DNA from 2 places in the Peribacillus sp. FSL K6-1552 genome. Region 2 is predicted to be linked to the other one. Evidence: riboswitches for the same ligand, from Rfam matches in the RefSeq annotation. Region 2 holds a riboswitch; the other holds the start of a gene.

Region 1 (11,980 bases), 1.8 Mb from region 2:
TTCGTTATTTTCAAAAATTCTTTATAATCATCGGGCAGCAGCAATCCAGTTTTCTGTTCAAAGGAATGAATTTGTTCGTCCGAGGCAGGTGAATTGAAGGTACAAGTGGCTTTATATATAAACCCATCTTCATTTACTTCGATCACCTGATTATTTTCGGCTAATTTCTTTTTCATTTGATTAATTGCTTCTTCAACTTGACCAGTCATGTCCCATCAGCTCCCGATTGGATTTATCATTCACTAGATATACTGGCATTAGTAGCCAATGTTTAACCTTCAAGTATTCATTATACGCTTATTTTCAGAAAAAAGACCTAGCTGCCAGAATGTTGTATAATATATGTTGCGCTTTATTATTCTTAGGAGGTTGCTGACTTGAATCAAGCAAACCCGTTTATATATGCATCGGATAACAAACGATATCATACTTGGAATTATCACTTACGCAATCACTTTGGACATAAAGTTTTTAAGGTTGCTCTAGACGGCGGTTTTGACTGTCCGAACCGTGATGGCACCGTCGCACATGGAGGCTGTAGCTTCTGCAGTGTCTCTGGATCGGGAGACTTTGCAGGTAACCGCGTTGAACCGCTCGATGTCCAGTTTAAGAAAGTCAGTGAACGAATGCATCATAAATGGAAAGACGGAAAGTATATGGCCTATTTCCAAGCGTTCACGAATACGCATGCACCCGTGGCAGAGCTTCGTGAAAAATACGAAAGCGTACTGACTCAAGAGGGTGTCGTCGGCCTCTCCATTGCGACACGGCCGGACTGTCTGCCAGATGATGTAGTCGAATATTTAGCGGAACTGAACGAGCGCACTTACCTCTGGGTGGAGCTTGGCCTGCAGACCGTTCATGAAAAAACCGCCACGATGATCAACCGTGCTCATGATTTTGATTGCTACAAAGAAGGCGTTGATAAACTGCGCAAACATGGCATTCGAGTTTGCTCCCACATCATTAATGGCCTTCCTCAAGAAGACTACGAAATGATGATGGAAACAGCTCGTGAAGTCGCGAAACTAGATGTGCAGGGCATTAAGATTCACTTACTTCATCTATTAAAAGGGACGCCCATGGTCAAGCAATATGAAAAGGGCCTGCTTGAATTTCTTGACCGTGACGATTATGTCAATCTTGTTTGTGATCAGTTGGAAATAATCCCTCCTGAAATGATCGTTCACCGCATAACTGGAGACGGTCCGATTGATTTGATGATTGGCCCGATGTGGAGCGTCAATAAATGGGATGTATTGAATGCCATTGATGCCGAATTGAAACGCCGCAACAGCTGGCAGGGGAAAAATTATCATATGGAGGTACCATCACGATGAAGCTGGATCGCATTTTGCCATTCGCAAAACTTCTGCTTGAAAAAGCAGTTCAACCCGGGGACATTACCGTTGACGGCACTATGGGCAACGGCTTTGACACTGTCTTTCTTGCAGGACTAACTGGTGAAAAAGGGCATGTCTATAGTTTTGACATTCAAGAAGATGCCATTCAAATCACAGCAGCCAAACTGAAGGCTGAAAGTATGCATGAACGCTGCACTCTCGTTCATGACGGACACGAGCAGATGAACAAATACATCAGCAAAGAACATTTTGGGAATATTACTGGAGCTATTTTTAACCTGGGCTACCTTCCTGGTGGAGACAAATCAATCGTCACCCAAGCTAATACAACGATATCTGCAATTGAACAGCTGTTCGAAATGATGGCTCCAGAAGGTATCATCATCCTCGTCATCTATCACGGTCATCCAGAAGGTGCTACGGAACGGGACGCATTATTACACTATGTTCAGGATCTCCCTCAGCAAAAAGCCCATGTCCTGAAATATGACTTCATTAATCAAACCAATAATCCGCCATTCATAGTGGCAATTGAAAAGAGATAACCACAATTAACACCGTTCATTAAAACGGTGTTTTTCATATTCATCGAAAATCATTCCCATGTGTTATGAGTAAGCAATAGTGCACATGTTACAGGGCAAGCCAGTGACTATTACCAAAAAATATGATTTTTTTCCTCTTTGTTAAAGCAAACTTCCTGATAAGAATGAACAAAAAAAGCAGTCATTACTAAATTCGCTCTAGATTACATTTACTTTGAACACCTTTCCCCTTAGATAGGTTGAGATATATTCACCCCCTTGTTAAAGGGATACTATTCTTATTGCAAACAAATCATCTTAAAATATTACCAAACAGAACTTTTTGAATTTTTAGTCTATAACTATTATAATGATTAAAAACAGATAAGTAGGTGCAGAAAAATGGAACATTTGTCGACTGCAATACTGACAGATATATTGACTGAAAAAATCAAACGAGACACAAGTGAAGAATATGGAGAATTTGTCAGCTCCCTTAACTCATTAACAGAGAAACAAACAACGGTAGAAGACCTGAAACAGTTTGAAAATCATTTTGATAAATTCCTGCCTCAACTCGATTTAGTGATTTCCACTCAAGGACATGAAGAGATCATGAATATGAAGGCGACCCTCTTAGACCTATTCGCGAATGACTTAAGCTTCAAATCAATTTACCTTTTGTCTGTTGCCTTATCCAATAAAAAAGAACTTACACACTTGAACCAATTTATGTATCCGGTTACTTATTGGGCACCCGTCATTAAGTCGAACGAATTACTTACAAACGCTGGATAAAACAAAAAAGCTGCTGATAATCGCTTCAGCAGCTTTTTATATTTATCCAGCAGTATGTACCTTCAAACAACATACCCTAATATTTTTAAACGATTTTCAACAAAACTCAATGCGTATTGGAATACGTCATCCCGCTCTGGTTCGTTGAAGATTTCGTGATAAAGTTTTGGCCATTCTTTGTATTGTTTTTCACTAGCCAAGTTATAATTAAACCACTCACGAACCGCCTTTTTATTCACGATTCGGTCATCTCCGCCTTGCATCAACAAAAGAGGCACATCCTGAAATTCAGGAATCTCTTCAAAGGCATCCTTCATAGCCTGTGCAAGCTCACGATACCAGCGAATCGAAACCTTTGTAATGTATAATGTATCATTTTTATCTGATTCACGGACTTCAGAACTTCTCGTAGCCATTTCAGGTGTTAAGCCGGAATCGACTCTGAACTTAGGCATCACGAGGTTCAAACCATGCGAAATGGCTGTTAAGAACTTGCGGGGCTTCGTCACGAGGCCCAGACATGGTGAAGATAAAATCACCCCTGCAATGTCCCACTCTTCTTCCTGAAGTAAGCGTATCGAAATCAAACCACCCATGCTGTGTCCAAGCAAAAAGACTGGCAGCGAATATTCGAAGGCATCTTCTATCCAGCTTTTTACTTCGTCTAAATATTCGTCAAAGGAATCGATATGTCCCCGGTAGGCACGAGTTGTCATCCCCTGCCCAGGAAGGTCGCCCATGACAACATGATATCCGGCTGAAAGCCACATTTGCGTTACCCACTTATATCGGCCGTGATGCTCCATTGCCCCATGAATGATGACAATGACGCCTTTTGCGTCTCCTTCTGTCTCCCATTTCCACATTCGAAATCCCCCTTTCACTTTTCTCTTGTTGTATACGATCAAAGATAGCTGAAAAATAATATATATAAATTATAACCATATTCATGATTTTCGACAAAAAGGAACTCTAACAAGTTCTACATTTTTATTATAAATAGCCAAGTCTATTTACATACGGTATATTAAAATAATACATAAAAACATCTACTTCGGAAAGGAAATGATTAAAAATGATTATTTATCCATTTAAAGGTAAAGAACCTGAAATCTCTGAAAGCGCTTATATTGCTGAAAATGCAGTCGTGACAGGTGATGTGAAAATCGGCGACGAAACGTCAATCTGGTTTAATACCGTTATACGTGGCGACGTAGCCCCTACTATAATCGGTAATAAAGTAAGTGTACAAGATAACAGCGTTCTTCACCAAAGTCCAAATAATCCATTAATTATCGAGGACGAAGTAACCATCGGCCATCAGGTTATTTTACATAGCTGTAAAGTTCGTAAAGGAGCTCTAATCGGCATGGGCTCGATTGTACTTGATGCAGCAGAAATCGGGGAAGGAGCTTTTATCGGTGCTGGAAGTCTTGTTCCCCAAGGCAAAGTCATACCACCAAACACATTGGCATTCGGCCGTCCAGCTAAAGTCGTACGCGAAATTAACGATGAAGATCGCAAGGATATGGAACGTATCGTCCGAGAATATGCTGAAAAAGGACAATACTATAAACATGCAGAACGCATTAAATAATTCATGTAAACTCACGAGTAAACTTGCATAATTCACGAGTAAACTTGCATAATTCACGAGTAAACACTAAAACTCACGAGTAAAACTACATAATTCACGAGTAAAACACTAAAACTCACGAGTAAAACTACATAATTCACGAGTAAAAAACTAAATGGCTGGTTTAAATAGGATTTCTTGAATTATTCCCTCTGTCGACAAATTTAATCCATTTCACAATTGAAAAAGGTGCCTCGCTAGTTGCGAGGCACCTTTTACTTTTATTTGATTACGCTTGTGCTTTTAAAATCTCAGCTTTATCTGTGCGTTCCCAAGGAAGATCAACATCTGTACGGCCAAAGTGTCCGTAAGCAGCTGTTTGTTTGTAGATTGGGCGACGAAGATCAAGCATTTTGATGATACCAGCTGGACGCAGGTCGAAGTTAGCGCGTACTAGATCAACTAGTACTTCTTCGCTTACTGTTCCTGTTCCGAATGTATCAATCGAGATTGATACAGGCTCTGCCACACCAATTGCGTATGCCAATTGTACTTCCGCTTTGTCAGCAAGGCCAGCAGCTACGATGTTTTTCGCAACGTAACGAGCAGCGTATGCCGCAGAACGGTCAACTTTTGTAGCATCTTTACCGGAGAATGCACCGCCACCGTGACGAGCGTATCCGCCGTACGTATCAACAATGATTTTACGTCCAGTAAGACCAGCATCCCCTTGAGGTCCGCCAATTACAAAACGGCCAGTTGGGTTAATGAAGTACTTAGTCCCAGCATCGATTAATTCAGCTGGTACAACTGCTTTAATCACATGTTCTTTTAAGTCAGCTTGAATTTGCTCAAGAGTTACTTCTGGATCATGTTGTGTTGAAATAACAATTGTGTCAACTCTTACAGGTTGATTATTTTCATCATACTCCACCGTTACCTGTGTTTTACCATCAGGACGTAAGTAAGCAAGCGTTTCTTCTTTACGAACTTGAGACAAGCGGAATGAAAGTTTATGAGCTAATGAAATCGGAAGTGGCATAAGCTCTTCTGTTTCATTGCAAGCAAAACCGAACATAAGCCCTTGGTCCCCTGCACCGATTGCATCGATTTCTTCATCTGACATAGTTCCTTCACGAGCTTCCAACGCTTTGTCTACGCCAGCTGCGATATCAGCAGATTGCTCATCAATAGAACTCAATACGGCACAAGTTTCAGCATCGAAACCGTATTTCGCACGTGTGTAACCAATTCCTGCAATCGTATCACGAACGATACGTGGAATATCCACATAAGCGGACGTTGTAATTTCACCAGCAACAAGTACAAGACCTGTTGTTACACTTGTTTCACACGCAACACGTGCATTTGCATCCTTAGCAAGGATAGCATCTAAAATGGAATCTGAAATCTGATCACAAATCTTGTCCGGATGGCCCTCTGTAACAGATTCAGAAGTAAATAGACGTTTCTTTGACATCATATTTCCTCCTTGGAAGTTAGTATGTTGTAGGCAAAAGCCTGATTTTTTACGGAACTCGTTTTCCCTTATTAGCTTCAACTATAGACACAGAATTACTAAAAAACACAAAAACCTTCCCTGGCAAATGAGGAAAGGTTTAAAATTCTGTCATCTATCCTTTCACTCTTATCGTTCAAGGGTTTTTTACCTTGCTCAGGTTAGCACCATCACCACTATTCCTTGAAGAACTATCGCTTTATTTTCGGCGATTGATCTTGGAGTCAAGTTCAATATGGCAGGTTGCTGGGTTTCAAAGGGCCTGTCCCTCCACCAACTCGGGATAAGAGAATCCGTACAATTTAAGATATTATCGTATTTGGTCGGATTCTGTCAATGCTTTTCGAAAAAGAACATTTTTCCCCATCACAGCTTTCACGAAAAAAAATGTGCTAATGCTCTGTCATTATTGGATTTTCGATGTAGAAAACAAACGAAAATGTAGAAAATTACCATAGATATAAGAACTTGAAAAAGCGGACTTCGAACCGCATAATAACTTTTTAGGATTTTGCCTTTTGATGTAATAGCAAGTTGTTCTATTCTTAATTTCTTCCTATTAAATAAAAGAATCAAACCTTTTTTATATTCCTGAAACGAGACCCATTCGATCAAGATTCTAATCTTGATAATGGGCTTTCTTCCTAATTACACCACCCAGTTCAGATTCCTCCATTCAAGTATATGCAGGAACCCGTACTCGGTTCATAACGCATTTTAAAAAATGATTAAGGAAACCATATAAAAAATATCACAAAAAAAAATAAATAGTATAGACTATTTAAGTGAATGTGTTATACTAATTGTAATATAAAAACTTAAAACAAAGGAAGGTACCTCATATATGAATTCTGTAGATGTTTCTAATGAGTTACACCAATTATTGGCAGGAAATAATGTGCAAACTCAACTTTCAGTTCCCCAATTGGTTGAAAAAGTATTAAGCAGAAACGAAGGCGTTTTGACATCAACTGGCGCAGTAAAAGCTGAAACAGGCAAATATACTGGCCGTTCACCTAAAGATAAATATATCGTAGACGAAGCTTCTGTGAAAGACAAAGTAGATTGGGGTTCCGTAAACCAACCAATCTCTGAAGAAGTATTCAATAAACTATATAATAAAGTAGTTGACTACCTAAAAGCAAAAGAAGAGATCTTTGTTTTCAAAGGTTTCGCCGGCGCGGACGAAACATCACGTCTTCCCATCCAAGTTGTAAATGAATATGCTTGGCATAATCTTTTCGCTCACACTTTGTTCATCCGTCCAAATGAAGAAGAACTAAGAGGTCACGAATCAGAATTCACGATTCTTTCTGCACCTAATTTCAAAGCAGATCCAGAAGTGGACGGAACTCAATCCGAAACATTCATCATCGTGTCATTTGAACGCCGTACTATCTTAATCGGTGGAACGGAATATGCAGGTGAAATGAAAAAATCGATCTTCTCAATCATGAACTACCTACTTCCAGAGGCTGGAATACTTCCAATGCATTGCTCTGCTAACGTAGGACGTGAAGGAGATGTCGCTTTATTCTTCGGACTGTCTGGTACTGGTAAAACAACTTTATCTGCAGACACTAATCGCAAACTGATTGGTGATGACGAGCACGGCTGGTCTTCTAACGGTGTATTCAACATCGAAGGCGGCTGCTATGCAAAAACAATTAACCTTTCACGTGAAAAAGAACCGCAAATTTTCGATGCCATCCGTTTCGGTGCCGTATTGGAAAACGTAGTTGTTGATCCGGAAACACGTGAAGCAAACTACGATGATAGTTCATTAACAGAAAACACTCGTGCTGCATACCAAATGCAAGCGATTGATAACATCGTGAACCCAAGTATCGCAGGACACCCAAATACAATCATTTTCTTAACTGCTGATGCTTCAGGCGTACTGCCTCCAATCAGCAAACTTTCTAAAGAACAAGCAATGTTCCATTTCCTAAGTGGGTACACAAGTAAATTGGCTGGTACTGAAAGAGGAGTAACTTCACCAGAAGCTACATTCTCAACATGCTTCGGTTCACCATTCTTACCTCTTCCTGCTACACGCTATGCTGAAATGCTTGGAGATAAAATTGACGAGCACAGCGCAAAAGTATACCTTGTCAACACTGGATGGACTGGCGGTGCATACGGAACTGGTAGCCGTATGAAACTTGCTTACACTCGTGCGATGGTACAAGCAGCACTTGAAGGCGAATTAGCAAACATCGAGACAATCAAAGACGATATCTTCGGTTTGGATATTCCACTTCATGTTCCTGGTGTTCCTGACGAAGTGCTTCAACCAATCAAGACTTGGGCAGATCCTGCTGCATATAAACAAACAGCAACAGCTCTTGCTGCTCAATTCCGTGCAAACTTTAAAAAATTCGGAAACGTTCCAAGTGAAATTGAAGAACTTGGCGGACCGACTGCTTAATCTTAATAAATAGAAAACAAAAGGACCAAGCGAAACTTGCTTGGTCCTTTCTTTATAAACTGACTAATCTAAACGATAAATCGACCATCACGATCTCACTCCTGTAAAAGCCACATTAACCTGAAGCGCCAGTATTTTTGAATTAAAAACAGCCAAGAGGCTGTCACCTATGTTCCAGCTGGTGTCTTATCCCCTTTGTTTCACAAAAGCCCAGACAAAGGTCTCCTGAGCCAAATCCTCTACATCCTGTTTGCCAATATAATAAACTAGAAAGTTCATCATACTTTTTTCATACGTATGATTCCACTCCCTCTTGGTCCGCCACCTATAAATAGGGAGAAGGTGGCGCCAGGCCAACCAATTCTGCTCTTCCCATGTCCCATAGGAAGTCATATTTACAGAACATATAATAATTATCCGATCCCTATTATTATTTCAAATGATTTTTTTAACATGTTGTACAACTCTAAAGGGTGCTGACTGAGTCAACACCCTTTAGATCCCTATCATATCCGGCCTTGCAGAATCGGTTGTTTATTAGATAATCATTTTTTTCCTTACTTCTTTCAAATGTTCTGTTTTATATTCGAATACATTGCCTAAGTTGGCAATTTGGATGTTATGTTTATTAGCATCAATGCAATTCCGAGTATCCAAAATCATTTTATGAGCCATCTTGTTCGATAGTTTGTCATAATCCATTTCTTTAAATTCATTATGATCGGTTAAGACAAGAATCAGGTCGGCATCTTTTACAGCGTCTTCGACAGAAACGACTGGCATTTTCCCAGATTGGACATGTGGGTCATGCAAGGATACTTCCACCTGATCCATGCTCATTAGGATATTTACAACATCAATGGCTGGGCTTTCACGGATATCATCTACATTTCCTTTGTAGGCAAGTCCAAAAACCGCTACCTTTGGTTTACGGATCCCCTCAAGTAACATCCTGACACAATTGACGATATAATACGGCATCGAAACGTTCGTGTCGCGGGCTAATTTGATGATTCTAGCTGTCTCAGGAGCTTTAGCGACAATGAAATAAGGATCGACCGCGAGACAATGTCCACCTACCCCTGGTCCTGGTTGATGAATATTTACACGTGGATGCTTATTTGCCATTGATATGACATCCAATACATTGATATCCAATTCGAAGCAAACTTTAGCCAACTCATTCGCAAGAGCAATATTCACATCACGGAAAGTATTTTCCATCAGCTTGGACATTTCAGCCGTTTTCGCATCCGTACGAATGATTTCCCCTTTAACGAAAGTTTCATAGACAAGACTTCCTTTGTAGGAGCAGGCTTCTGTGATGCCGCCGACGATTCGGTTATTATGCACCAATTCTTCTAGTATTCTCCCTGGCAAGACACGTTCCGGACAATGTACGAGAAAGATGTCTTGCCCGATCGTTAGCCCTGTCATCTCAATCAATGGCTTGATATGATCATCCATGCTCCTTGGTGCAATCGTCGATTCGATAATGATGACATTTCCCTTCTGAACAAAAGGAAGGATCCTTGAAGTTGCTTGCATAACATAGGTAAGATCACAGGATTGGTGTTGATCTTCATTGTTTGGAGTTGGGACCGCAATGATGAAGACATCCGCAGACTCCGGATTCAAGGTAGCACGAAATCTTTTAGCATCTAGCACTTCATTTAACACTTCGTCTAGTCCAGGTTCTTCAATATGGAGCTTTCCATTATTCAATTTAGTAATAACATCAGGATGGATATCCACGCCAACAACATCTACACCGTGTTTTGCGAACATTAAAGATGTTGGAAGTCCTATATAACCTAGTCCCATTGTACATAATTTCATAATAACCACTCCTCATCATATTTTCTTCTAGTATTCTAGTTTTTGTTAAGCTGATTGATAGATTTGGATGAAGATTTCTTTCTCTTGTTTCCAATTGTATTTAAGGCGGGCATTCAGACAGTTGCTGCTCATTTCCGCTCTTTTTTCTGGATGCTTTAATAAATAATTGACTCCGTCCGCAATAGAACGGGGATCATGGGAGTCGACACACACACCAATTTCCTCAGTCTCGACTACCTTTTGAATTTCTGGAAAGCTACAGGCGATGACGGGTACTCCGCTCATCATATATTCAAATAACTTATTGGAAGAAGCAGAATAATGATTAAAGCAGACATTATTCAATACCTGAAAACCTAAATATGCGTTTTTGGTATAATGAAGCAAATCGTCAACCGGTACCTTCGGGATAAATTTCACCCGATGTTCGAGACCCATTGACTCTACCTTTTTTATTAATTCAGGCTTGATCTTCCCATCTCCTATAAAAACTAGCGTTCCTGCTTCCATCATTGGCACAGCCTCAACCACTTTCTCTAGCCCTCTGCCTGTTTGAATGCCGCCTTGATATAACAATATCGGCTCGTCCTCTGGCAGCATGAGCAACTCGTGTAAATCCACGACTGTACTTTCCTCAGGCAATGTAGGGATTGGGTAGTTATGGACCACATTCGGATACAGACCGTATAAGTCTTCATTATATTTAGCACGAGTATGATTTTCGGCGATCATTTCGTCGACAAATTTTAATAGAAACTTCTCTTGTATCCCGTAAATCCGGCTATTATAACCGGTTCTGCTTGTTTGAACTTCATGAGAATCATATACGAGCTTTTTACGTCTTAGAAATTTACTGCTGATTGCTCCCTGCATTAACGTATTCAAATCATTCGAATGGTAAAAGTCATACCTCTTTTTCCGGCCGTAATGAACCATTTGAAAAAAAATATAGCTTCTTGTCAAAAGTATTGGTAGTTTTGTTTTCGTAACAATTGTGGCGATTATTGCAAGAAGCGCCATAACACCGACTAATACGACAGTACTGATCCAGCCCGTTATCAGGTTCATGTTCAACAAGGTATTCCAAACCAATAAAGTGAGAACAGTCAATTCAAACATCTTATTTTTTGTTTTTTTTACGATACTAAGTACTCTATTAAGTCTTTCCCAGCGATTATTCACTCGAATGACATTAAATCCATTTTTATGTTTCTCTTTTTTTGGTAATTCTTCATTTTTCCAGTTATGAATCGCAATTAAGTCGACTTCATAACCTGCTTCGGTAAGAGCAGTGCATTCCCTTAGAACCCGTGCATCGTTGGTAAAATGATTCCACACAAACATACATACCGTCTTCGCCATTTTTACCTCCACTTTTCCAGATATCCGTCAGCTAGATGCTTCCATCACGTTAATGAGCCCTTGAATATTTTTTGACCATAGAAAATTTTGTTCCGCATATCGATGGCCATTTTCACCAAGCTCTTCGCGAAGAGCTTTCTCAGAGGCCATTGTTAGAATATGTTGACTGATTTCATCAACCTTTCTACTATCTGCCACCATCCCGCATTGCGCTTCTGAAATCATTTGTCTGGCACGCCCGGCGACATCACCGACAATCGGTTTCCCTACGCACATATAGTCAATGATTTTTCCAGGCAGCACCTTGTCAAAGACATCCTTCTCAACTAAGCTTACATACGCAATATGGGATGAGGATACTTCATTAAGAGTCACCCTCCTGTTCATCGCTTTGATGACCCTTATATTGGTCAACCCTTTAGAGGAAATCTCGTCTTGGACTTCGGACATTCGATAACCATATCCAATAATCGTAAACTCAATTTGTTTATGTTCTTTCAGTTTTTCAGCCACTTCTATTAACTTTTTAATATCTTGGGCAAGTCCGATATTACCCGTATAAACGAC
Region 2 (11,980 bases):
TGGGTCACTGGAATTCCAGCATAAGCTGTGGCAGCAATTCCAGCCGTAATGCCTGGCACAATTTCAAAACTTACGCCATTTTTTGCAAGGGCTTCAGCTTCCTCTCCGCCTCTTCCAAAAACAAAGGGATCGCCACCTTTTAATCGCGTAACAATTTTCCCCTTTTTTGCATATTTAACTAGAAATCGATTGATTGTATCTTGCTGCAACAAATGATAATCCGGCAGTTTACCGCAATTAATCAATTCGACTCCTTCTTTTGCATAATTCAACAGTTCTTTATTGACAAGACGGTCATATAAAATGACATCGGCTTCTTGAATGCACTTTAATCCTTTTATTGTAATTAAATCTGGATCTCCAGGACCGGCTCCTACTAGATATACTTTCCCCATTATGCAACCTGCCTTCCCTTAGAGAATTGTTTCGAATTCCGATAATACGTAACCTGTTCCATTATTAATTTTTCTTTTTTCGTATAATGATATATCATCCACTTCAGGCATTTTCAAAAAACGCTTTTCCAGCTCGATATCAACGAGCTGGAAGGCCTTTTCATCCGAATCTGCGGCGATGATGACATGAATTAGTTCTTCTTTAATAGTGACTTCAAAACGGTATAGATTCATATTCTTCTTACCTTCCGCTATTTAAACAGCAACCTCTGTTAAAATATTATCAAGTTTACTTTGTAATTCTGATTTTCCTACTCGCTCTACAAAATCCAAGAAAGTTTCAGACAATAGCTTTGTTTCTTTGAAAAACAGGATAAGCTCTTTTAATACGTCATAAAGCTTTTCAGCTTCCACTTTCCCTTTTAATTTTTCATTGAACTTCCCACCAGCATTAAGTGTTCCGCCTACGTATATTTCAAAAGCCTCGACCATTTTTTTGTCTTGGTTTTTCATTTTGATACCTTGCAACCCGATTTCAGCAATAGCTCGTTGACCACAGTTATTAGGGCAACCTACCATATGCATTCTTACCGGTACATCTAAATCAATTTCTTTATCCAGTTTTTCAGCAATAGTTTTCATCCGTTTTTTTGTTTCAACAAGTGCCAGGTTGCAATACTCAATGCCTGTGCAAGAAACGGAATAACCAATGAATTTTTTTGGTTGATATGGAAATCTTTCAAAAATTGATTCTTGTTTTAATTCTTCAAGTTTTGCATCCGGAACATTAGGAATAATTAGATTTTGCGAATTACAGTTGCGGATTTCACCGTTTCCGTATTTTTTAGAAAGTTCAGCAAACTCAATGACTTCGTCTGGAGTTAAACGGCCAACTGGGATATTGACTCCAACATAGTTGAGTCCTTCTTGTTTTTGTTTATGGATACCATAGAAATAGCCAGCATTCCATTCCTTCAATGCACTTTCTCCCTTTTCTGGTAGTGGACCGGTGTATTCAAGCAATTTTTCCTTAAATTGCTCTGGACCCCAATCAGCAACAAGGAATTTCAATCGAGAGCGATGACGCTTTTCACGGTAACCGAAGTCACGGAAAATCGTTGTGATGGCGGCTGCCACTTCCACTGTTTTCTCCGGTAAAATGAATAAATCAAGTTCTTCCGCTAGCATAGGAACGGAGGATAATCCACCCCCTACTTTAACGTGAAAACCAACTTCTGTCTTTCCATCAATAACCTTCGTAGCTGGATTAAATGAAACGCAGTTAATTTCAGCATTGGAAGCATTATGAACATTAGCACTGACTGACATTTTATATTTCCTTGGAAGGTTTGAAAAATCTTCGTTAAGTCGGAAATACTCAAATACATTATAAAGGACGTCACGTGTATCAAAAAGTTCGTCAGGATCGATTCCAGCTAATGCATTTCCGATTATATTCCGTGTAATATCACCACATGCACCAGCAGTAGTCATCCCAACCTGTTCTAGACGGTTCAAAATATCAGGGACTTGTTCAATAGTCAACCAGTGAAACTGAATAGCTTGGCGAGTTGTGATGTCATAAACATCTCTACCGTAATCTTTCGCGATATTAGCAAGTGTGATTTGTTGGTCATAAGTAAGGATACCACCAGGAATAACGACACGCATCATCCAATAGCCCGCTTCTTTTGGTCGTTGCAAGTATAGACCTGCCCACTTGAACATATCCCACTTTTCTTTAGGAATGGATTCAAAGCCATTTGCTGCATAATGAGGAATATCGTCAAAGATCTTCAAACCATCTTTTTCTAATTTCCAGACTTCAGTTTTGTTTTTAGCAATTACCGGATTTTCAGACCAAAACTTCTCATATACCACTACTTTTTCCTCCTCGATTAAATCGCTCTCTTAGTTGTCAAATAGTTGATTACCTGTTCGACGCACTCTTCAACGCTATATTGGTTGGATTCTAAAACGATTTCCGGCTGTTCAGGTTCTTCATATGGAGAGTCAATCCCAGTAAAGTCTTTAATGATTCCCTTACGTGCCTTATCGTAAAGACCTTTTGGATCACGCACTTCACATTCTTCAATCGGACATTTTATGTAGACTTCAATAAACTCGCCTTCTTCAAGCAGATCGCGTACAATTTGACGGTCTGCTCGAAAAGGGGAAATAAATGCCGTTAATACGAACTGCCCGCTATCCACAAAAAGCTTGGAAACTTCACCGATCCGTCTAATATTCTCAGTCCGATCCTCTTCAGAAAAACCCAAATCTTTATTTAAGCCATGGCGAATATTATCTCCATCCAAGACATAACTTCGAATATTTCGGTTATACAACTCTTTAGCGACTGCATTTGCAATCGTTGATTTTCCGGAGCCTGAGAGTCCTGTGAACCATAGAACTGTACTCTCATGTCCGTTTTGCTTACGACGGAGTTCCTTAGTCAAAGACGCTTCATGCCAAGTTACATTCGTGCTATTACTCATTATTATCCCCCTCTTACTACTTACATTTATTTGAAACTAGTTTAGTTAAATACTTCATTCTTTTTCAGGCCTTCGATTAACACTTCGATGACTTCTTTACGACTGAAGGTAGCTGGTGGAATTTCACCATTACGTAACATTTCCCTAACCTTCGTTCCGGATAAGATAACATGATCTTCTTTACCATGCGGACATGTTTTAGCAGAAGCCATATTTCCACATGTTTTACAATAAAAGCTATGTTCAAAGAATAATAGCGTGATTCCTAACTCGTCAGGTTTGAAATTACCAAAGATTTTTTGTGCATCATAAGTGCCGTAATAATCGCCCACACCGGCATGGTCACGGCCAACAATAAAGTGGGTGCATCCGTAATTTTTACGAACCATGGCATGGAAAATGGCTTCTCTTGGCCCTGCATAACGCATGGCAGCAGGGAAAACTGCTAGGGAGACACGATCCTTAGGATAATATTTCTCTAGTAGTACTTTATAACTCTCCATCCGTACATCAGCTGGTATGTCATCTGATTTAGTAGCACCTACTAGCGGATTTAAAAATAAACCGTCTACAATCTCCAATGCAGTTTTTTGAATGTATTCATGTGCACGGTGAACAGGATTTCTTGTTTGGAATCCAACAACTGTTTTCCAGCCTTTTTCAGCAAAAGTTTTTCTTGTGTCAACAGGATCCAAATAATGATCTTGGAATAGCGGACGTTCGATTCGTTTAACTAATTTAATATCCCCGCCGACATATACTTCACCACGGTTATACAAATTTTTCACACCAGGATGTTTCTCATCATCCGTTTGATAAACTAATGTGGCTTCCAATTGTTTATCAGGTCTGAAGATATCAGAAACAATAAGAACTCCGTATGTTTCTCCTTCATGATTCAACTTTACTTCTTCTCCTAGAGTAAGAGCTTTTGCTACTTCATCAGTAATCGGCAAAGTAATCGGGATGCTCCAAACATGGCCGCTGCTAAGCCTCATATCCTTAACCACTGCTTGATAGTCATCTTTTGTAAAGAATCCTTTAATAGGACTATAGGCCCCAGTACCTATTAATTCCAGGTCACTTAAAGCAATCTCATCAATTTCGATTGAGTTGTTTATTTTAGTAATATCATAGTCTGGTTCCCAACGATTGATCAACGTTCCTCCGTGCGGTAAGCTAACTGTCATGCTAATTTCCCCCTAAATTTTCTATTTATTAAGATAAATGTAATCCGCATTCTGTTTTTTGCGCGCCCTGCCAACGTCCTGAGCGTAAATCATCGGCATTGATTGCAGGTGCCGTACATGTTTTACAGCCAATACTAGGATATCCATTATCGTGAAGAACATTATATGGAAGTCCATTTTTATGGGCATAGCGCCAAACATCTTTCCATGTCCAATGAATAAGCGGGCATATTTTAATTGATTTAAACTTATTATCTTGATTAATATATTCCGTTAATGCTCTTGTTTCAGATTGCTCTCTGCGTAGTCCCGAGAGCCAAGCAGTTGCCGTTGAAAGTACCTCAGTAAGCGGCGCGATCTTACGTATGCTGCAACATTTATTTGAATCACGGAGCCATAACTCATCTCCATATTCAGATGCTTGTTCCTCAAGCGTCAATGCCGGCTTTTTCATTTCAATTGAAAGCTGCGGATAGCGCTTTTTAACTTGTTCAATTAATTTGTAAGTCTCTTCAAAATGAACATCCGTATCCAGAAAAACAATTTTGGCTGAAGGATTGACCTTTGCCAATAAATCCGTAAGTACTATTCCTTCAATGCCGAAACTACATGCATAAATGAGTTTGTTACCATATTGGGAATTTGCCCACTCAAGAACTTCTAAAGCACCTTTTGTCTCACTGTCCTCAGGAAATGCAGGCAAAATCTCTGTGTCGAAATTTTCATAGTTTACTAATGCAGACACTCTTAAAGCCCCCTCTAAAAACTTGCTAAATGTTTCACAGAATAGAGTAACTTGCGATTAATACTCGCTGATGTTTTCTAACGCTTAAAAGACCCTAGAAAAAAGAGACGAATTTAACTAATACTCTCTTTTTTATCAGTTAAATCCACCTCTAGTTTTCTAGTCAGCAGATACCTTATTTAATTCTCAGCTTTTCATTTCTTTCCATTTGAATAATTTTACCATCCTGGACGATAAGTGTTATGGATCCATATTTCATCGACTTAAGCATTTCTTGTAGGCGTTCAAATATTTCCTCCAGCTGATTCTCTTTTTCCAAGCCAGTTCCTCCTTTAAGAAAATCCGAGACTAGCTTATCGTATAGCTGACCCGTTTATAAAATGCATTTTCTTAAATTTATATATTCCAAAACATCTTACAATGCTATGGTTTGCAAACGAATTTTACAGAAATAAAAATCCTTCCATGATGGAAAGATTTTCAAGGTAATATTTTTTACCTTATCTTCCAAAATGATCAACATTTTGTTGGATGTAGCACCTTGCATCCATCATGCAGGTTGCTGGACTTCAAAGGGCCAATTCCCTCCGTCGCTCTGGATAAGTTTTATTATTTTAAATATTAACATATATTTATTCCTTGTCAATGGAGTTTTCTTATAAAATAACTTGGATTAATAAAATGGGTGAACTGTTATTATTATACACACTTTTCCTTGAACGGATATTGTATCAGTTAAATATGAAAATAGACTCATTTTTAAGAGAAACTCCTAAAAAAATGAGTCTATTTCATTACTTACCTCTTTTTACAATTGTTTAAGGCCTAATTGTTAAAGTTAATTAGTTTTTATGATTGTACATAAATAATCTTTAATCTCATGAAAATAAAAATAGTTCAAAACCTTAAGCCTTTACTTTTCGTCTATTAACAGCATTTAATTCTTTCTTAATTGAATCGCTTCAACAAATTCTTGCACCTGACTTTGCACACGATCAACTAATTCGCCATCTTTAATTGGGCTTTCAGGATTCTGCTTATCTATTTCCTTATCTACAAAATATAAGCCCTGCAACGGCTCACCTTTTAAAATTGAAATTAAAGGTTTAAGTGCGTAATCAATCGCCAATAAATGCCTGTTACTTCCACCAATCATAATTGGCAGAACAGGCTTATTTTTAAATGCACCCTCAGGTAGCAAATCAATCAAAGCTTTTAACACGCCTGTGTAAGATGCCTTATATACTGGTGAACCAATAATGATACCTCTAGCTCCCTGAATTTTTTCTGAAAGCTTTATTATATCTTCACTATTATACCGGCCTTGGAATAGATCATCTGCGGAAAAATCCGTTATAGAGTAATAAGCAGTGGTAAACCCCTCTTGTTCAACTAGTGATCGAACATGTTTTAGAGAGATGTCAGTTCTTGATGGACTCGCTGGACTGCCTGATAAAATTACGATTTCGCTCATATAAATTTCCTCCTATTATTTTCTTATCTGCGATAAGACTTGCTGATTCAATAAAAATCACTCAATCACTAATAAATCGGATAAGAATCCTGCCTAGGTAAGTCATGTATCATATAATCATCGTAATATTCAGAAAAATAAAAGTCAAGTGTTTAACTCGGGATTAATGTGAATAACCTATTCAGAAACTTTTCTCAGTTATCCCCTACTATTTTTCCTAAAATTTCAAATTGTTTCTTCCTTGACCTTTTAATTTTTGCATTTCCAAAATAACAGGTATAGTTCCATTCTTCGGCTTACACTAGTTTGCACAATGTATCGTCAAGTCTAGAGGTACAAGCTTGAACAACTAATACTAATAGTAGATAAAGCAACGGTCATATTTGCGGCTTGTTGATTCATACGCCTTAAATATGACCGTTCATTTATGTATTATTGCTTTTTCCATGAATCCCATATACTAAAAGCTGAGCAATACTCTTTATTCGTTCCTCAGTAAAATACGGTTCCGTTTTCTGTTGATGAATCTCATAATGGGTCGATAAAGCTAATGTAAAAGAAATAATTCCTACATTAAATAAGATAATATCGGAAATATAGTGAATCTCTCCAGTATCAATTCTCTTCTGAAGTTCAATAAGCTTAGCATTTGGCTTGAAGATTTGCTCAACATATTGTTTAGAAATTTCTTGATCGTATTGAGTTTCTCGAAATAATATCGAATACTGTTCTTTATTTTCAAGAATTTTTTTTATCAATGTGATAACGTGATTCTCTACAAGCTCATCCGTAGAAAGGTGGCTAGTCTCAACTTCCGCATCTTCTTTTTCACTAGGAGTAATCGTAGCCAAAAGCAAATCTTTTTTGCTGTCAAAGTATTTGTAAATCGTAGCTTCGGAAACATTACAGGCAGAAGCGATTTCATTCGTTCTGGTCATGTCAAAACCTTTACTGGCAAAAAGAGTCCGGGCTACATTAATGATCCGTTCTTTTGTTTGCTGCCCTTTTTTCAAAAATATCAACCTTCTTTTAAAAAAGATAAGACCGGCTTGTCCGATCTATTTTCCATAATAGCCTGATGATACCAATCGGTCAATATAACCTTTGGTCTATGAGACTTGCATTAGTCATATAAGACATATAAAGAAAACATCGTCGGATTAGGACGATGTTTTCCTTTTCAAAATCATTTAAAAGATGCATACCCATCATCAACCATAACAATACTGCCATTAATTGCATCAGCTTCATCTAATGATAGTAGATAAACAGCATTCGCAATTGCTTCCGGCTTAATTAATTTGCCGCGCATTTGGCTTTCATTCAATTTATCGATGATTCCCATATCTTTATAACCTTGGATAATTGGAGTATCCACACCGCCTGGTGCGATACCTACTACTCGTATTCCATAAGCACCCAATTCCAAAGCCGCTGTTTGTGTCATCATTCTTACAGCGCCTTTAGAAGCCTGATATGCGAAAGTCCCATGTGAAGCTAAATAGCCAAACACCGAAGCAGTATTTATAATAACTCCCTTACTTCCTAATTCCTTCATTTTACGTCCGGCTGCCATGATGCCAAAAGCCACACCATGTTGGTTTACTCCGATCGATTTAAAGTACCCTTCCATATTTTGTTCAAGAATCATGCCACCCGCACCTATGCCGGCGTTATTGAACATGATATCAATTCTTCCATAAACATCTACAGTGATATTAACCAATGCTTCCACATCTTCTTGCTTTGAAACATCAGTTTTAACAAAAATAGCTTCTCCGCCTTCTGCCTTAATCAGTTCAACAGTTTCTTCTGCCATGGCTTCGTTAAAATCCGCAACAACGACTTTGTCCCCTTTTTTTGCAAATTTTAGACATGTTGCACGGCCTATTCCACTTGCTCCACCAGTAATAACTGCCACTCTTGCTGTCATATAAATTCCACTTTCAACGCTCAAAATAAATAAGTAAGTATTTACTCACTTATTTATTATAGATTTATTGAATTATAATTTCAAGCGAAATGATGTTTTTTTAAAGTTCCCTTTATATCTTATTGCAAACAAAAAGCTGCCCTATTAAAATAGGACAGCTCATTAATATTTAGCACATTTTTACTTCAACTTTACTGATAGATTCTTTCACCATTTCGATGAAGAGTTGTATAAAACGATTATCCCCTGTTAATTCTGGATGAAAAGCACTAACCAGGACATGTTCTTGTCTCGCAGCAACAACATGATCTTCATAAAGAGCTAGTACCTCTACGTCTTCACCAATTTCTTCCGCGAATGGTGCCCGGATGAAGACAGTTGTAAATGGTTCTTCCATTCCTTTGATCGAGAGTTGTGCTTCAAAACTATCCCGCTGACGTCCAAATCCGTTCCTTTTCACGGAAATGTCCATTAATCCAAGATAAGCCTCTTCATCCCCAGTCAATTTCTTTGCGGCCAATACCATTCCCGCACATGTACCGAAGACAGGTTTTTTTAGTTCAAAAAAGGTTTTGATGGGTTCCATAAATCCGTAACGATCCATGAGCTTTCTCATCGTAGTGCTTTCTCCGCCTGGAATAATTAAGCCATCAATTTCTTTTAACTGTTCAGGTTTTTTAACAATTATAGCTTGTTCACCTGCAGCTTTAATTTGATTTAAATGTTCTTCAACAGCACCCTGTAAACCCAAAACACCGATGGTTATCATATTACCAGCCACGTTCCTGCATCCGTTCTGATGGAGCAAGCTTAGAAATATCAATACCTTTCATTGCACTACCTAACTCTTTTGACAGCCGGCCAATCAATTCATAATCAGTATAATATGTAGTCGCTTGAACGATTGCAGTTGCAAATTTTTCAGGATTCTCTGATTTAAATATACCTGAACCCACAAATACGCCATCTGCGCCCAGTTCCATCATCAGTGCTGCATCTGCTGGAGTAGCAATTCCACCTGCTGCAAAGTTAACTACAGGCAATTTACCTGTCCGCTTAATTTCTCTTAGAATCTCATAAGGAGCACCTAAGATTTTTGCTTCTGTCATTAATTCATCGTCACTCATTACGCTCACTTTACGAATTTGGGACAAAACCTTTCTCATATGTCGAACAGCTTCCACAATATTTCCTGTCCCAGGTTCTCCTTTTGTACGAAGCATCGATGCACCTTCGCCAATCCGGCGTGCAGCTTCGCCTAAGTCACGGCATCCACATACAAAAGGTACTGTGAAATCGCTTTTTAACAAATGATATTCTTCATCAGCAGGCGTCAGCACTTCGCTTTCGTCAATATAATCAACACCCATTGATTCCAGAATCCTTGCTTCAACAATGTGACCAATCCTTGCTTTAGCCATGACCGGAATGGAAACAGCATTCAATACTTCCTCAACGATTCGAGGATCTGCCATTCTTGCTACACCACCAGCTGCACGAATATCAGAAGGTACCCTTTCTAAAGCCATGACAGCAACAGCACCCGCTGCTTCGGCTATTTTTGCTTGTTCTGCATTAATGACGTCCATAATTACGCCACCCTTTTGCATCTGTGCCATTCCTCTTTTTACTGTGTCAGTTCCTAATAATTTTTCCATTACTTTTCCCCCTAATATTTGCATTTTTTAGATTTGTTAATTAGTATAAAAAATAGATGACCGTATTGAAAGTGTCAGTTTTCAATAATTTAATGGGGTCAGTTCCTAATAATTTTTCCATTACTTCCCCCACTAATATTTGCATTTTTTAGATTTGTTAATTAGTATAAAAAATAGATGACCGTATTGAAAGTATCAGTTTTCAATAATTTAATGGGGTCAGTTCCTAATGATTTTTCCTCTGCTCCCCCCCTAATATTTGCATTTTTTAGATTTGTTAATTAGTATAAAAAATAGATGACCGTATTGAAAGTATCAGTTTTCAATAATTTAATGGGGTCAGATACGAATTATTTAAAAAAGGCGGAAGCAAAATGAATATGTTAACTTGTAACTTAAATCGTATGAGTGAAGAACCATTATACGAACAATTATATTCGCATATTAAAAAAGAGATAATTGATGGACGTCTTCTCTTTGGAACGAAGCTGCCATCGAAGCGAAAATTAGCGGAGTTTCTGCAGATTAGTCAAAATACCGTCGAGACTGCCTATGAACAATTAACTGCTGAAGGATACGTTGAAGTTATTCCTAGAAAGGGATACTACATACAAACATTTGAGGATTTAGAGTATACTCAAACTGACAATGTTCCCTTAGAACAGAATGATAATAAAGTAAGGGAATTGCTCTATCATTTTCACCCAAGCCAAATTGATACTGAGAACTTTCCATTTGAAAAATGGCGAAAGTATATTAAAAATAAAATCGATGAATCTCATCAAGACCTTCTTTTACTGGGAGATTCTCAAGGTGAATATGAATTACGTTGTGAAATTGCCCACTATCTATATCATGCTCGTGGGGTCCAATGTGTCCCTGAACAGATTATCATTGGTGCGGGACTGGAAATTTTACTACAGCAGCTTGTTCTTCTTTTTGATAAAACCACCATATACGGAGTCGAAGATCCCGGTTATCACTTGATTTATCGTATTTTACGTAGCTATCCAAATGATGTATATCCATTAGAAGTTGATGAAGAAGGGGTGAAGGTCAACCCTATTGAGCAGTCTTCAATTGATGTAGTTTATGTAACCCCTTCCCATCACTTCCCCTATGGAACGATTCTGTCTGTTAACAGACGTACACGATTGTTGAATTGGGCCCAAGGGGCAGCAAATAGATATATTATCGAAGACGATTATGATAGTGAATTTCGTTATAGTGGAAAAACGATTCCTTCTTTACAAAGTATGGATGTTGGAGAAAAAGTGATTTACTTAGGATCGTTTTCCAAATCATTGATGCCTTCAATTCGTATCAGTTATATGGTTCTTCCAGCTCCGTTGTTACAGAGGTATCAAGAGGAATTATCTTTCTACCATTCAACCGTATCAAGGATTGACCAACATGTTTTAACAGAGTTTATGAGGGAGGGAGATTTTGAAAAACATTTAAATCGTATGAGGAAAGTTTACCGCCGTAAATTAGAAAAAGTGATTGATTTGATTAAACCCTATCATCAACAAATATCAATCATTGGTGAACGATCAGGACTGCATATTGTTCTCACCGTGAAAAATGGGATGGATGAACAAACACTAATTCAAAAAGCGGCTGATGACGACATTAAAATATATGGACTTTCTACTTATTCCATTGAGAAAATAGATGAACATCCTCCTAAAATAATATTAGGCTTTGCAGGGATACCTGAAGCAGAATTGGAAAAAGCTATTCATCTTTTATTGAACTCCTGGGGGTTTTAAAAAGAAAAAGGAAGTTCACAAATGTAAACTTCCTTTTTCTTTTTTAACTTTTAGTTAAATATTCTTCCATCATGACCTTTGGTACCATGCTGCCACCTGTAGCCCAAATAATATGTGTGGACTGTTTCATTTTTTCTTGAAGTTTTTGATCCTTGAGATATTGTTTTCCCTCTTCGCTACTGAACAATTGAACTGGTCCATATACTCCTGCGAGGGCAGATGGCTCTAAATAATATCCTTCTGTCTCAGCCAGTTCTCGAAGCAAGTCAAATAATCTTTTGTCCTGTATTGTATAGCTGCCGCTTAGAATTGATG

The links. A riboswitch is a leader RNA that binds a small molecule or an ion and turns the genes downstream of it on or off. The one in region 2 is predicted to bind S-adenosylmethionine.
Region 1: another riboswitch for S-adenosylmethionine. It lies ahead of metK (methionine adenosyltransferase); the one in region 2 lies ahead of NST21_RS15905 (YezD family protein).

Annotation. Positions count from the first base shown of each region.
Region 1 is NZ_JBBOST010000001.1:5,129,604-5,141,583, forward strand. Features, by position in the region: gene NST21_RS24520 (SMI1/KNR4 family protein) at 1-209, opposite strand, end outside; gene NST21_RS24525 (TIGR01212 family radical SAM protein) at 378-1,340, shown strand; gene NST21_RS24530 (tRNA (mnm(5)s(2)U34)-methyltransferase) at 1,337-1,909, shown strand; gene NST21_RS24535 (hypothetical protein) at 2,291-2,686, shown strand; gene NST21_RS24540 (alpha/beta hydrolase) at 2,749-3,552, opposite strand; gene NST21_RS24545 (gamma carbonic anhydrase) at 3,765-4,283, shown strand; gene metK (methionine adenosyltransferase) at 4,552-5,745, opposite strand; SAM riboswitch class I at 5,908-6,071, opposite strand; gene pckA (phosphoenolpyruvate carboxykinase (ATP)) at 6,626-8,212, shown strand; gene NST21_RS24560 (nucleotide sugar dehydrogenase) at 8,750-10,051, opposite strand; gene NST21_RS24565 (glycosyltransferase) at 10,097-11,413, opposite strand; gene NST21_RS24570 (glycosyltransferase family 4 protein) at 11,441-11,980, opposite strand, start outside.
Region 2 is NZ_JBBOST010000001.1:3,310,126-3,322,105, forward strand. Features, by position in the region: gene cobA (uroporphyrinogen-III C-methyltransferase) at 1-395, opposite strand, end outside; gene NST21_RS15880 (DUF3906 family protein) at 414-629, opposite strand; gene NST21_RS15885 (nitrite/sulfite reductase) at 651-2,276, opposite strand; gene cysC (adenylyl-sulfate kinase) at 2,294-2,893, opposite strand; gene sat (sulfate adenylyltransferase) at 2,935-4,083, opposite strand; gene NST21_RS15900 (phosphoadenylyl-sulfate reductase) at 4,112-4,789, opposite strand; gene NST21_RS15905 (YezD family protein) at 5,004-5,147, opposite strand; SAM riboswitch class I at 5,326-5,434, opposite strand; gene ssuE (NADPH-dependent FMN reductase) at 5,766-6,302, opposite strand; gene NST21_RS15915 (TetR/AcrR family transcriptional regulator) at 6,728-7,315, opposite strand; gene NST21_RS15920 (SDR family NAD(P)-dependent oxidoreductase) at 7,489-8,235, opposite strand; gene pdxT (pyridoxal 5'-phosphate synthase glutaminase subunit PdxT) at 8,405-9,004, opposite strand; gene pdxS (pyridoxal 5'-phosphate synthase lyase subunit PdxS) at 9,006-9,893, opposite strand; gene pdxR (MocR-like pyridoxine biosynthesis transcription factor PdxR) at 10,268-11,665, shown strand; gene NST21_RS15940 (D-serine ammonia-lyase) at 11,709-11,980, opposite strand, start outside.